Regions from separate parts of the Terribacillus jepli genome, predicted to be linked through region 3. Evidence: riboswitches for the same ligand, from Rfam matches in the RefSeq annotation. Region 3 holds a riboswitch; each other region holds the start of a gene.

Region 1 (3,277 bases), on a different contig from region 3:
AAGGGCGAGCAGGACATCCATCAGATGCTCCCGGTCAAGCCCCACTGCTTCCCCGAAGCTTATGGCTTCGGATAGTCCAGTCAGAGACTGGACGAGCAGCATATTCACCGCCAGCTTAGTAGCTGAGCCGTTACCGTTGGCGCCCATATGCTGGATGCTTTGTCCCATTTTCTCAAGCAGTGGGGTGATCTCTTTGACATCTTGTGCATCACCGCCGACAAGGAAATGCAGCTTGCCCTGCTGAGCAGGTGCCTTGGAACCCGAAACGGGTGCATCGACAAAGCGGATTTGGTGTGCGCGGGCAGCTTCAGCCATTTCTTTGGTGAATGCTGGCTTGACAGTGCTGACATCCACCCAGAGGCTACTTTCCTTCATGCCGCTGAAAAGCCCATCTTCGCCATAAGCAACTGCTTGAACAGCTTGTGGGTCTGTCAGCATCGTAAATACGATATCAGCTTGTTCTCCGACTTTCCGAGGTGATTCTGCCCAGATGGCACCTTTGTCCAATAATGCCTGTGCTTTTTCTTTTGTACGATTATATACAACTAATTGTTCGCCCTTTTCGAGCAGATTTGCAGCCATGTTTTGTCCCATGATTCCTAATCCGATAAACCCGATCATATGAGCACCATCCTTTTTATTCAGTCATTTCTAGCATACAGAAAAACGGATTGTTTTTAAAAGTCTTTCGCACAGGATATGATAAAAAGAAGGAGTGAAGAGAATGAAGCTTAGTATATTGGATCAATCCCGTATGAAAGAAGATGGCAGTGCGATAAAAGCTTTGGAAGAAACGGTACGGCTGGCCGAACTCGCCGATCAGCTTGGCTATACGCGTTTCTGGGTGTCCGAGCATCACGCTGGCAGCCTGGCCCATAGCAGTCCCGAGCTTCTGATGGGGCATCTTGCTGCTAAAACATCACGCATCCGTATCGGCTCAGGCGGCGTCATGCTGCCTCATTATAGTGCGTATAAAGTAGCTGAGAATGCAAGATTGCTTGAAGCGCTTCATCCTGGAAGGATCGATCTGGGTATCGGAAGAGCGCCTGGCGGGATGCCGGCAGCGAAAAGAGCACTGCAAGAGCATAAGGTGATGCCTGAGGATTGGTATGATCGGCAAATACGTGACTTGCTTCATTATTTGAATATAAGAATAGAAGAAAAACATCGCTTCGGCGACTTGATCGCGATGCCAGATATCAACACGGCTCCGTCAGTCTGGCTGCTGGGCGGCAGCGCGGGCAGTGCAGGTCTAGCAGCATATCATGGAATCGGGTTCGCTTATGCCCAATTCATACGTGGAGAAAAAGATGCAGCGGTGCTGGATATGTATCGGAAATCCTTCCGGAATAATGGACAGAACCCGCAAATGATGGTCAGTTTGTTTCTGTTTTGTGCAGAAACGACGGAGGCTGCAGAAGCACTGGCAAAAAGCCATGAAGTTGCATCACTGCTGCAGGAGCAGGGAAGACCTGTCAAAGGAATGCTGCGGCCGGAAACAGCAGCCGATTATAAGCTGTCTCCTTATGAAAAGGAGCGTCTGGAAGATAACCGTGCGACCATGGTAATCGGAACAGCTGCTGAAGTGCTTCAGCAACTGGAAGGGTTGGAAGATTATTATGGCGCGGAGGTTGAATTCATGCTGACAAGCCCTGTCTATGAAGAGAAAGCAAGACAAGATGGATTCCGTCTGTTGATGGAGGCATATCAGCGCCGCAGTTATTCTGTTTGAATCGGACACTGCTATTCTGGTATAGTGAAAGGTGACAATTCATAAGAAATCTTATAACGAGTGGCGGAGGGAAAGGCCCGATGAAGCCCGGCAACCCACTGCGGGAGGGCAGTCCTGCAGGAAGGTGCTACGACCTGCAGCAAAAGCTGCGTGATAAGATGACGACGGCTGCAAGTAAGAGCTTCTTCTCATCGAAGAAGCTTTTTTGGTAGATTTAATGTGTCGTTCGGTAGGATTTCCTATGTGTAAAAGGAGTAATAACAATGAAATATGCATACTGGCAGCCAGTTTCAAACAGCTGGCTGCGCCATGTGGAGGATGGGGGGGCTTTGAGCCTTATATGCGTTCAGGAAACAGCACATATGGCTGAAAACTTGGGTTTTGATGCCGTATTCCTCCCAGATACCTACTTATACCAAGGAAAAAATGTCGATCAGAAGCTGGACTTTTGGAAAACGGCTGGAGCTATTGCCGAAGCAACAAATAAATTGCATATCATGGCAGCTGTCCGGCCAAGCATCGATCAGCCTGCAGAAGCCGCCAGGCAGGCGGTGAAGATAGATGAAATCAGTAATAGCCGGTTTTCCCTGGCAGTCGTTTCTTTCCTGCGTGAGGAGGAAAGAAAGCGGCAAGCAGGCGATATTGAGGGAACGGAGGAGTTCTATCTTCAAACAGAAGAATTCTTCGAGGTGCTGCGGGGAGTTTGGACTGCTGGCAGTTATACTTATGATGGACTGTATTATCAAGTAGAACATGTCGATTATTCGTCGGCGGGGAGTAAAAAGGGGATTTCGCCGTTATATGCAGGCGGAGAAAGCGACTACCTGCGCCAGACGATTGCCGAGACGTGTGATGCGTATGTCATGAAGGGCGGCACCGTGCAGGAAGTGGCCAGCATGATTGCCGATATGCAGATCCGCCGCGAAGCAGCTGGCAAGTCCGCGTTTACGGAGTTCGGTATGACAGCTTACGTCATATGCCGGGAAACAGAGGAAGAAGCTATCCAAGAATGGGAGCGTATCACCAGTGCGGACTATGAAGCCTATGTAACGGAAGAGGAGCTTGCACAAAAAAGCCAAATAAGTGATGATGCTGTTGCCGCTAGGGGGCTGCGACCGAACTTGGTCGGTACACCGGTTCAGATTGCACAGCGTATATTAGCTTATGAGCATGCTGGTGTCAGTCTCCTGCTGCTTCAGTTTTCGCCGCATAAGCAAGAGATGGAACGTTTCGCGAAAGAAATCATGCCATTGGTGGAAGAAATGCGCGAAAATTCCATTTGATTGGAAGTATGCGGTAGACAATCCATATGTTATCGCGTACATTAGAAAAAAAGAGTAAGTATGGGGGAAACTATGGAGCTATTGACGATTTTCGATGAGCGGCATCGGGAAATTGGCGTAAAAGAAAGACAGGCAGTCCATCGTGATGGTGACTGGCATGAGACTTTCCACTGCTGGTTCGTGGAACACGATGGTACAGAACTATACATTTATCTACAGCAGCGATCTTTCAATAAAAGTGAATTTCCCGGGAAATACGACA
Region 2 (3,277 bases), on a different contig from region 3:
ACCGCACCCGTACCGTTGTGCAGGACCGACAGACGCTCTGATAGCTCTTCGCCTTTACTCACGACGAGTCCAGCCAGTACGTCGTTATGACCGCCGATATATTTTGTTGCACTATGGATGACGATATCTGCTCCTTGTGTAATTGGCTGCTGGAAATATGGCGTCAGGAAGGTATTGTCGACAATCAACAACAGATTGTGTGCTTTTGCCAACTTCGCATACGCTGCAATGTCAATTTCCTGCATCAAAGGGTTTGTCGGTGTCTCCAGGAAAATCGCTTTTGTCTTATCCGTAATCAACGCTGCTGTGTCTTCCACTGTTCGAAATGGAGCGTAAATCGCAGTCACTCCGAATGAATTGGAATAGAAGTCGAACAGTCGATAGGTGCCTCCATAGATGTCCTCCGGTACAAGCAATGAGTCGCCAGATCGGAAAAGTGATAGTACGAGTTGAATGGCTGCCATACCCGAACTGCAGGCAAAAGCCCTATCTCCTTTTTCAAGCTCAGCGAACCCATCTTCCAGAACAGACCTGGTCGGGTTCTTCGTCCGGGAATAATCATAACCGGTTGATTGCCCGATTCCGCCATGCGCATAAGCAGTGGAAAGATAAACCGGAGGATTAACCGCGCCTGTCACTCCATCACTTCGATTTCCTAACTGTACAAATGTTGTCTCCAAGCTACTTCCCATATTGTTTCTCACCCTTCTCTTGAAAAAAAAAGAACCTTCTCCCCAAAAAGGAAGAAGGTTCAGTGATAACCGAATCAGCTTCTTATCTTTAAGGCGGATACCTTTTGGATTTAGCACCGTGTCATGACAGACTGGTTGCTGAGACATCATAGGGCCAATTCCCTCCGCCTCTCTTGATAAGAAAGTACTATTTATTTTTTAATATATAGTCATGTTAACATACAAGAAAATTCAGTCAATATTTTTTTGAAATTTTCCATCAAATATAAAATTTCTATTGAATTTCTTAGCTGGACCACATATCAAAGTCAGAAAATAGGATTGACACCCAGAAGTTTTCGGTCTATCCTTTTCTTTACAACTGATATTTCTTATCCAGATTGGTGGAGGGAATGGCCCTACGAAACCAAAGCAACAGGCTGCAGACCGCAGTACTGTGCTAATTCCAGGTGTTTGACACTGAAGATAAGAAGAGCGGAAGCTTAAAATGGGCCCTCTTCTGACGGAAGAAGGGTCTTTTTTTAAGAATAAATCCGATTAAATTCATTGGATATATCAAGATTATTACAGGAGGGTAATAGATGGAAACCATCAAGCAGGCACTAGCCGAAGTACATACGTATTTAGAAAGTGATTTCCCGGAAGTTGTCGAATGGAGACGTTATCTGCATCAGCATCCCGAATTGAGTTTTCAGGAGACAGAGACTGCCCGTTTCATCGCGGATAAACTGCGCAGCTTCGGCTATGAGGATATCCAAACGAATATCGGCGGTCATGGAATTGTCGCCGTACTATCAGGAAAAGAAGCAGGACCGACAATTGCCCTCAGAGCCGATTTCGATGCCCTGCCGATAGAGGATGAGAAAGAAACAGCGTATCGATCCAAGACGCCTGGCGTGATGCACGCTTGCGGACACGACGGTCATACTGCTGCTTTGCTTGGGACTGCCAAAGCATTGATCAAACATAAGGACAGCCTGAAAGGCAAAGTTGTCTTCCTTTTCCAGCCAGCTGAAGAAGTCCCGCCTGGCGGTGCCAAGGCAATGATAGAAGACGGTGCACTTGACGGTGTCGACTATGTCTATGGCGCTCATCTTAACTCTGCTGCCCCTGTCGGGAAGATCGGTGTCGGCGAAGGATTCAAAATGGCTGCTGTGGATAAATTCGCGATCACCATCCAAGGAAAAGGCGGTCATGGCGCAGCTCCTCAGGAGACAGTCGATCCAATCGTCATCGGCAGTGATATCGTAAGCGCCTTGCAGAAGATTGTCAGCCGCAGAGTCAGCCCGCTGGAATCTGCAGTGCTGACACTCGGTGTCTTCCAGTCAGGGAATGCATTCAATGTCATTCCGGATACCGCAAAACTGGAAGGCACAGTCCGGACATTCAATGCTGACATCCGCAAGCAGGTCAGGCAGCAGATAGAAGCAATCATTTCCGGGATTACGAGCGGATTCGGTGCCACTTATTCCATTGATTATTTGCATGGCTATCCTGCACTTTATAACCATCCAGAAGAAACTGCTTTATTGCAGCGGCTGTTCTCTGAACAATTCGGCGAAGAACAAATAATTGACCTTGAAACCGGGATGGGCGCAGAGGATTTCGCTTATTACCTGCAGGAAAAACCCGGCAGCTTTTTCAAAGTCGGCTCCCGCAATGAAGATACCGCCACACACTATCCGCATCATCATCCGAAGTTCGACATCGATGAGCGAGCACTGCTCATCACCGAGAAAGCATTCACGAAAATCGTATTCTCGTTATTGGGAAGCTAAGGGGGAAATGTCTTGAAAAAGAAACTCGCACTTATACTATTCGGCTTAGCGGCCACCATCGCCCTGTTCGGGTGCTCCAGCAATTCCAGCAGCGGTTCCGGTGCAAGCGGCGGCGAACCTGTGGAAGGCGGCGATTTGAACGTTGCGATGACAGCAGATCCTGACACGCTTGACTGGATGTATTCCGGCGAAAGCGCTGCGAGAAAAATCGGCTGGCATATCTATGAAGGTTTGTTCGCATTGGATAAGGATTATCAGGCACGTCCTTTACTAGCTGACGACTACACCGTCAGTGAGGATAAGAAAACATACACGATCACCCTTCGTGACGGACTTAAATTCCACAATAATCAGGGCGTAACTGCCAAGGATGCCAAAGCCTCGATCGAACGCTGGCTGAAAGTCTCATCCGTTGGTAAGATCACAGCGACACATGTAGATTCTGTCGAAGCAGAAGATGACCTGACATTGGTCATTACGCTGAATGATCCGTATACTGCATTGCTTACGGATTTGGCTGCTCCGAAAGCATCAGCTGTCATCATTCCAGCTGACATTGCAGAAGCTGCCGGTGAACAGCCGCTGACAAATGAGCAGCTGATCGGTACAGGTCCATTCAAATTCGATTCTTGGAAGCGCGGAAATGAAATCGTCCTTTCCAAATTTGAAGATTATCAATCACGCGAAGAAGAAGATTGGGGCGGTCTGACAGGTAAAAAGACAGCTTACCTGGATACGATCCATTTCAAGATCGTAAAAGACCCGCAAGTGATGCTCAATGGTTTGAAGACAGATCTATACGATTAT
Region 3 (3,277 bases):
ATCCGCAATATTTTTAGCTAGCGGACCAGTAATCAGTATAGAAATCGTATTATTGGCCGTCGATAAATCTGTGATTCCAACTAAACCGGCAATGCTGAATTCAGCACCCTTTTTCGATTTAATCCTTCGTGTGGAAAGGTAAAGCAGATAATCAATTCCGCCATTATATTTAATAACCTCGACCATTCCAGCTATCAGTATTGCAAGAAAGGCGATTTCATACATGCCTGCCATTCCTTCGCCCATCGTTTGGAAAAGGTCCATCACATGATAGCTGCCATCCACTAAACCAACAGCCCCAGCAAGAACAATACCTGACGCCAGAACAAGGAAAACATTCATTCCAGCTAATGCAAAGACAATAACCAAAATGTAAGGAAGTATTTTTATCCAACTATAGCTTACATGCTCCACTTGTGCCGTTTCACCCATTGTGATAATACCTAAGATGATACTTGTTACAATAGCTGCCGGCAGGACAATCCAAAAGTTCACCTTAAACTTATCCTTCATTCGAACACCTTGCGATCGAACAGCAGTAATGGTCGTATCTGAGATAAAGGATAAATTATCACCAAACATGGAGCCACCAATGATTGCAGCCATTACAAGAGCCATAGAAAGATCGGTATGTTCGCTTATCCCGACTCCAATTGGCGCCAGTGCAACGATCGTACCTACTGATGTGCCCATTGCCAGGGAGATAAAGCAGGCGATGACAAACAAGCCCATGACAAGAAGGTTTTGCGGCACAAATGATAACGCAAAGTTAACAGTAGAGTCTACAGCACCCATGCCTTTTGTCACTCCTGAAAAAGCTCCAGCCAAAAGAAAAATAACGACCATTAGCATGACATTCAAGTTTCCTGCACCTTGGCAAAAAATATCAACCTTTCGCGCAAACGTTTCTTTTCGATTCATTGCCAAAGCCACTGCACCCGCAATGACAATCGCTACTATCACAGGAAACGCGTAAAAATCACCTGTAATGACCCCTGAACCAATAAACAGAATTAAAAAAACAACAAATGGGATCAGCGCCCATGGATTTCCTTTCTTCATTCTTCCACCTCCAAAAATATGCGACAAGTCTTTTGTTCGTTTTTCCACATAAAAAAGACCTCATCTTGACGAACAAGAAGAGGCCTTATCATTATAAAACACTCCTCTTATCTACCAAGCATCGGCTTGCTGGATTTGGCACAGCAACTTAATCACTAAGTTCCGCTGCCGAGATCTCATCGGGCCAGTCCCTCCATCTCTCTTAATAAGAAGAAAAAATCCTATTTATTTGTCGCAATAAATTAGAGAATACAGGATTCGCATCACTATATCAACAAAAATTTTATGGGTATTTTTTACTTTTTGAGGAATGATGAATAGGGTTAAAAGAACATCACTATATTTCAACGGAAAAAAACTGTCCAGTTTTGGACAGCTTTTTTCCGTGCTTGCTTTTCTAAGATTCAGGATACATCTTTCTAAGAAAAACAACTGAATTCCGAATCAATTGATTCAGGACAACTACATCAATATCTGCGATTTTGTTGATATACACACATGCTTTTCCAGTCTTATGCTTCCCGAGTTTGTGTAATAGCACTTCTCGCCCCGGTTCACCTGGAGCTAGATAGAGACTGATATTGGCTTTTCTTGGAGAGAATCCCACAAGCGGAGCATCTCCTTCGTGTCCGCTTCCATAACGGTAATGATAAGAATCAAATCCGATAATACTCGTACCCCACATTTTCGCTTCATAGCCCGTTACCTCTGTAAAAATATCCAGCAGCTTATACGCATCTTCTCGTTTTTTTGGATTATCAACCGCCTCAATAAACTGTGTCACACTATTGTCTGTTTCCTTTGTTTTAAGTTCATATGGCAAATTAGTCATCCTCCCAAGCACTAAAAGTATCAAACTAAGTGAAAGATAATAGACAGTTTCCTCATTACTTTCGATAAGTATCTTCCATCTCCTTTTTAAACTCACATACTCTTTTAGTTTACATGATCAATCAACAAAAAAAGCTGTCGAATACTCGACAGCTTCCCTCTTTTTTAATATAGCTTCATTTTGAATTCGTAACTTCCAGAGTCTAATTCATACACAGCTTTTCCTTCCTGAATCCCTTTAAAGGTCACGCTCGCATCGTCCGCTTCCCGCGTCTCTTTTCCGGCTGGGAGTTTTAAAGTTGCTGTCGTATTTGCTGGAATCGTCACTTTATAAGATACGCTATCACCATTTATTCTCCATCCGCTTTTAATGACTCCATAAACAGAATCATATTCCCCTTGAACGACCGTGATTCGTTTGCTTTCATCAACGACAGGCTGTAATAGAATATGTTTGAATCCTGGCTTATCCGGATCATTGCTGATGCCTGCCATATACTTATACATCCATTCTGCAATAGCTCCATAAGCATAGTGATTAAATGAATTCATCCCAACATAACCGAAACCATCTTCCTTGGAGTATGAATTCCATCGCTCCCAAATCGTTGTAGCCCCATTTTTTACAGAATACAGCCAAGAAGGCATCTGATCTTGAAGCAATAAACTATAAGCAAGATCCGAACTGCCAATATCCGATAAAACAGGAGCTATCACATGAACACCAAGAAATCCTACAGATAAAGTATTCTCCGCATACTTTACGCGAGTGCTGTCTGGATGCGCAGCTTTGTATGCTGCATCATTTTTGATATTTTCCTTTAATAACTCTATAAAATTCGCTTTTTGCTCCTGGTTCTCATAGAGGCCAAGCTTTAATACCCAAAGTAATGCAAATTGGCTGTTATCCTCTTTCGTTGCTTTATATACGTCTATCCCTTCTTCGAATATATCTTCTGGATTCTCCATCAGGGATGATTTGATTACAGGGTTCTTTTGATCATCCTCTGCAATATAATGCTTGATAAAAGCTGCTTTGATGTTCGTGAACAGCACTTCGTATTTTCCCGCGTCCTCATCTCTGCCAATATGTCTCGCCATGCTGCTCATCAAATCGGCAGCATAGGCGTAATAGATATCACTCACAAATTGATTTCCGCTTCCTTGAAATGCCAGCCAGTCACCGATACCTGCAGCTCCACGATAGCTGTCACCGGATAAGCTGTACAGCCAGTCCATGTACTTCACCATGGCAGGGTAATGCTTCTTGATACTGCTGTCATCACCTGTCATTTGCCAGATTGTCCACGGAAGGATGATTCCTACTTCGGCCCAGCCTGCTTGGCCTTTTGGCCCCTTCCCAGTCCTGGCATAACTATTGAGA

Evidence for each region. Region 3 has a riboswitch for S-adenosylmethionine ahead of AB1K91_RS14745 (Na+/H+ antiporter NhaC family protein). Riboswitches for the same ligand answer to the same signal wherever they lie in the genome.
Region 1: another riboswitch for S-adenosylmethionine. It lies ahead of AB1K91_RS12360 (LLM class flavin-dependent oxidoreductase); the one in region 3 lies ahead of AB1K91_RS14745 (Na+/H+ antiporter NhaC family protein).
Region 2: another riboswitch for S-adenosylmethionine. It lies ahead of AB1K91_RS04310 (M20 metallopeptidase family protein); the one in region 3 lies ahead of AB1K91_RS14745 (Na+/H+ antiporter NhaC family protein).

Annotation. Positions count from the first base shown of each region.
Region 1 covers NZ_JBFEGH010000010.1:84,748-88,024, forward strand. The annotation lists gene AB1K91_RS12350 (NAD(P)-dependent oxidoreductase) at 1-621, opposite strand, end outside; gene AB1K91_RS12355 (LLM class flavin-dependent oxidoreductase) at 725-1,732, shown strand; SAM riboswitch class I at 1,781-1,892, shown strand; gene AB1K91_RS12360 (LLM class flavin-dependent oxidoreductase) at 1,996-3,015, shown strand; gene AB1K91_RS12365 (NUDIX hydrolase) at 3,088-3,277, shown strand, end outside.
Region 2 covers NZ_JBFEGH010000003.1:28,539-31,815, reverse strand. The annotation lists gene AB1K91_RS04315 (methionine biosynthesis PLP-dependent protein) at 1-692, opposite strand, end outside; SAM riboswitch class I at 772-875, opposite strand; SAM riboswitch class I at 1,061-1,164, shown strand; gene AB1K91_RS04310 (M20 metallopeptidase family protein) at 1,274-2,470, shown strand; gene AB1K91_RS04305 (ABC transporter substrate-binding protein) at 2,483-3,277, shown strand, end outside.
Region 3 covers NZ_JBFEGH010000013.1:92,816-96,092, reverse strand. The annotation lists gene AB1K91_RS14745 (Na+/H+ antiporter NhaC family protein) at 1-1,062, opposite strand, end outside; SAM riboswitch class I at 1,167-1,274, opposite strand; gene AB1K91_RS14740 (DUF1801 domain-containing protein) at 1,460-1,885, opposite strand; gene AB1K91_RS14735 (family 78 glycoside hydrolase catalytic domain) at 2,059-3,277, opposite strand, start outside.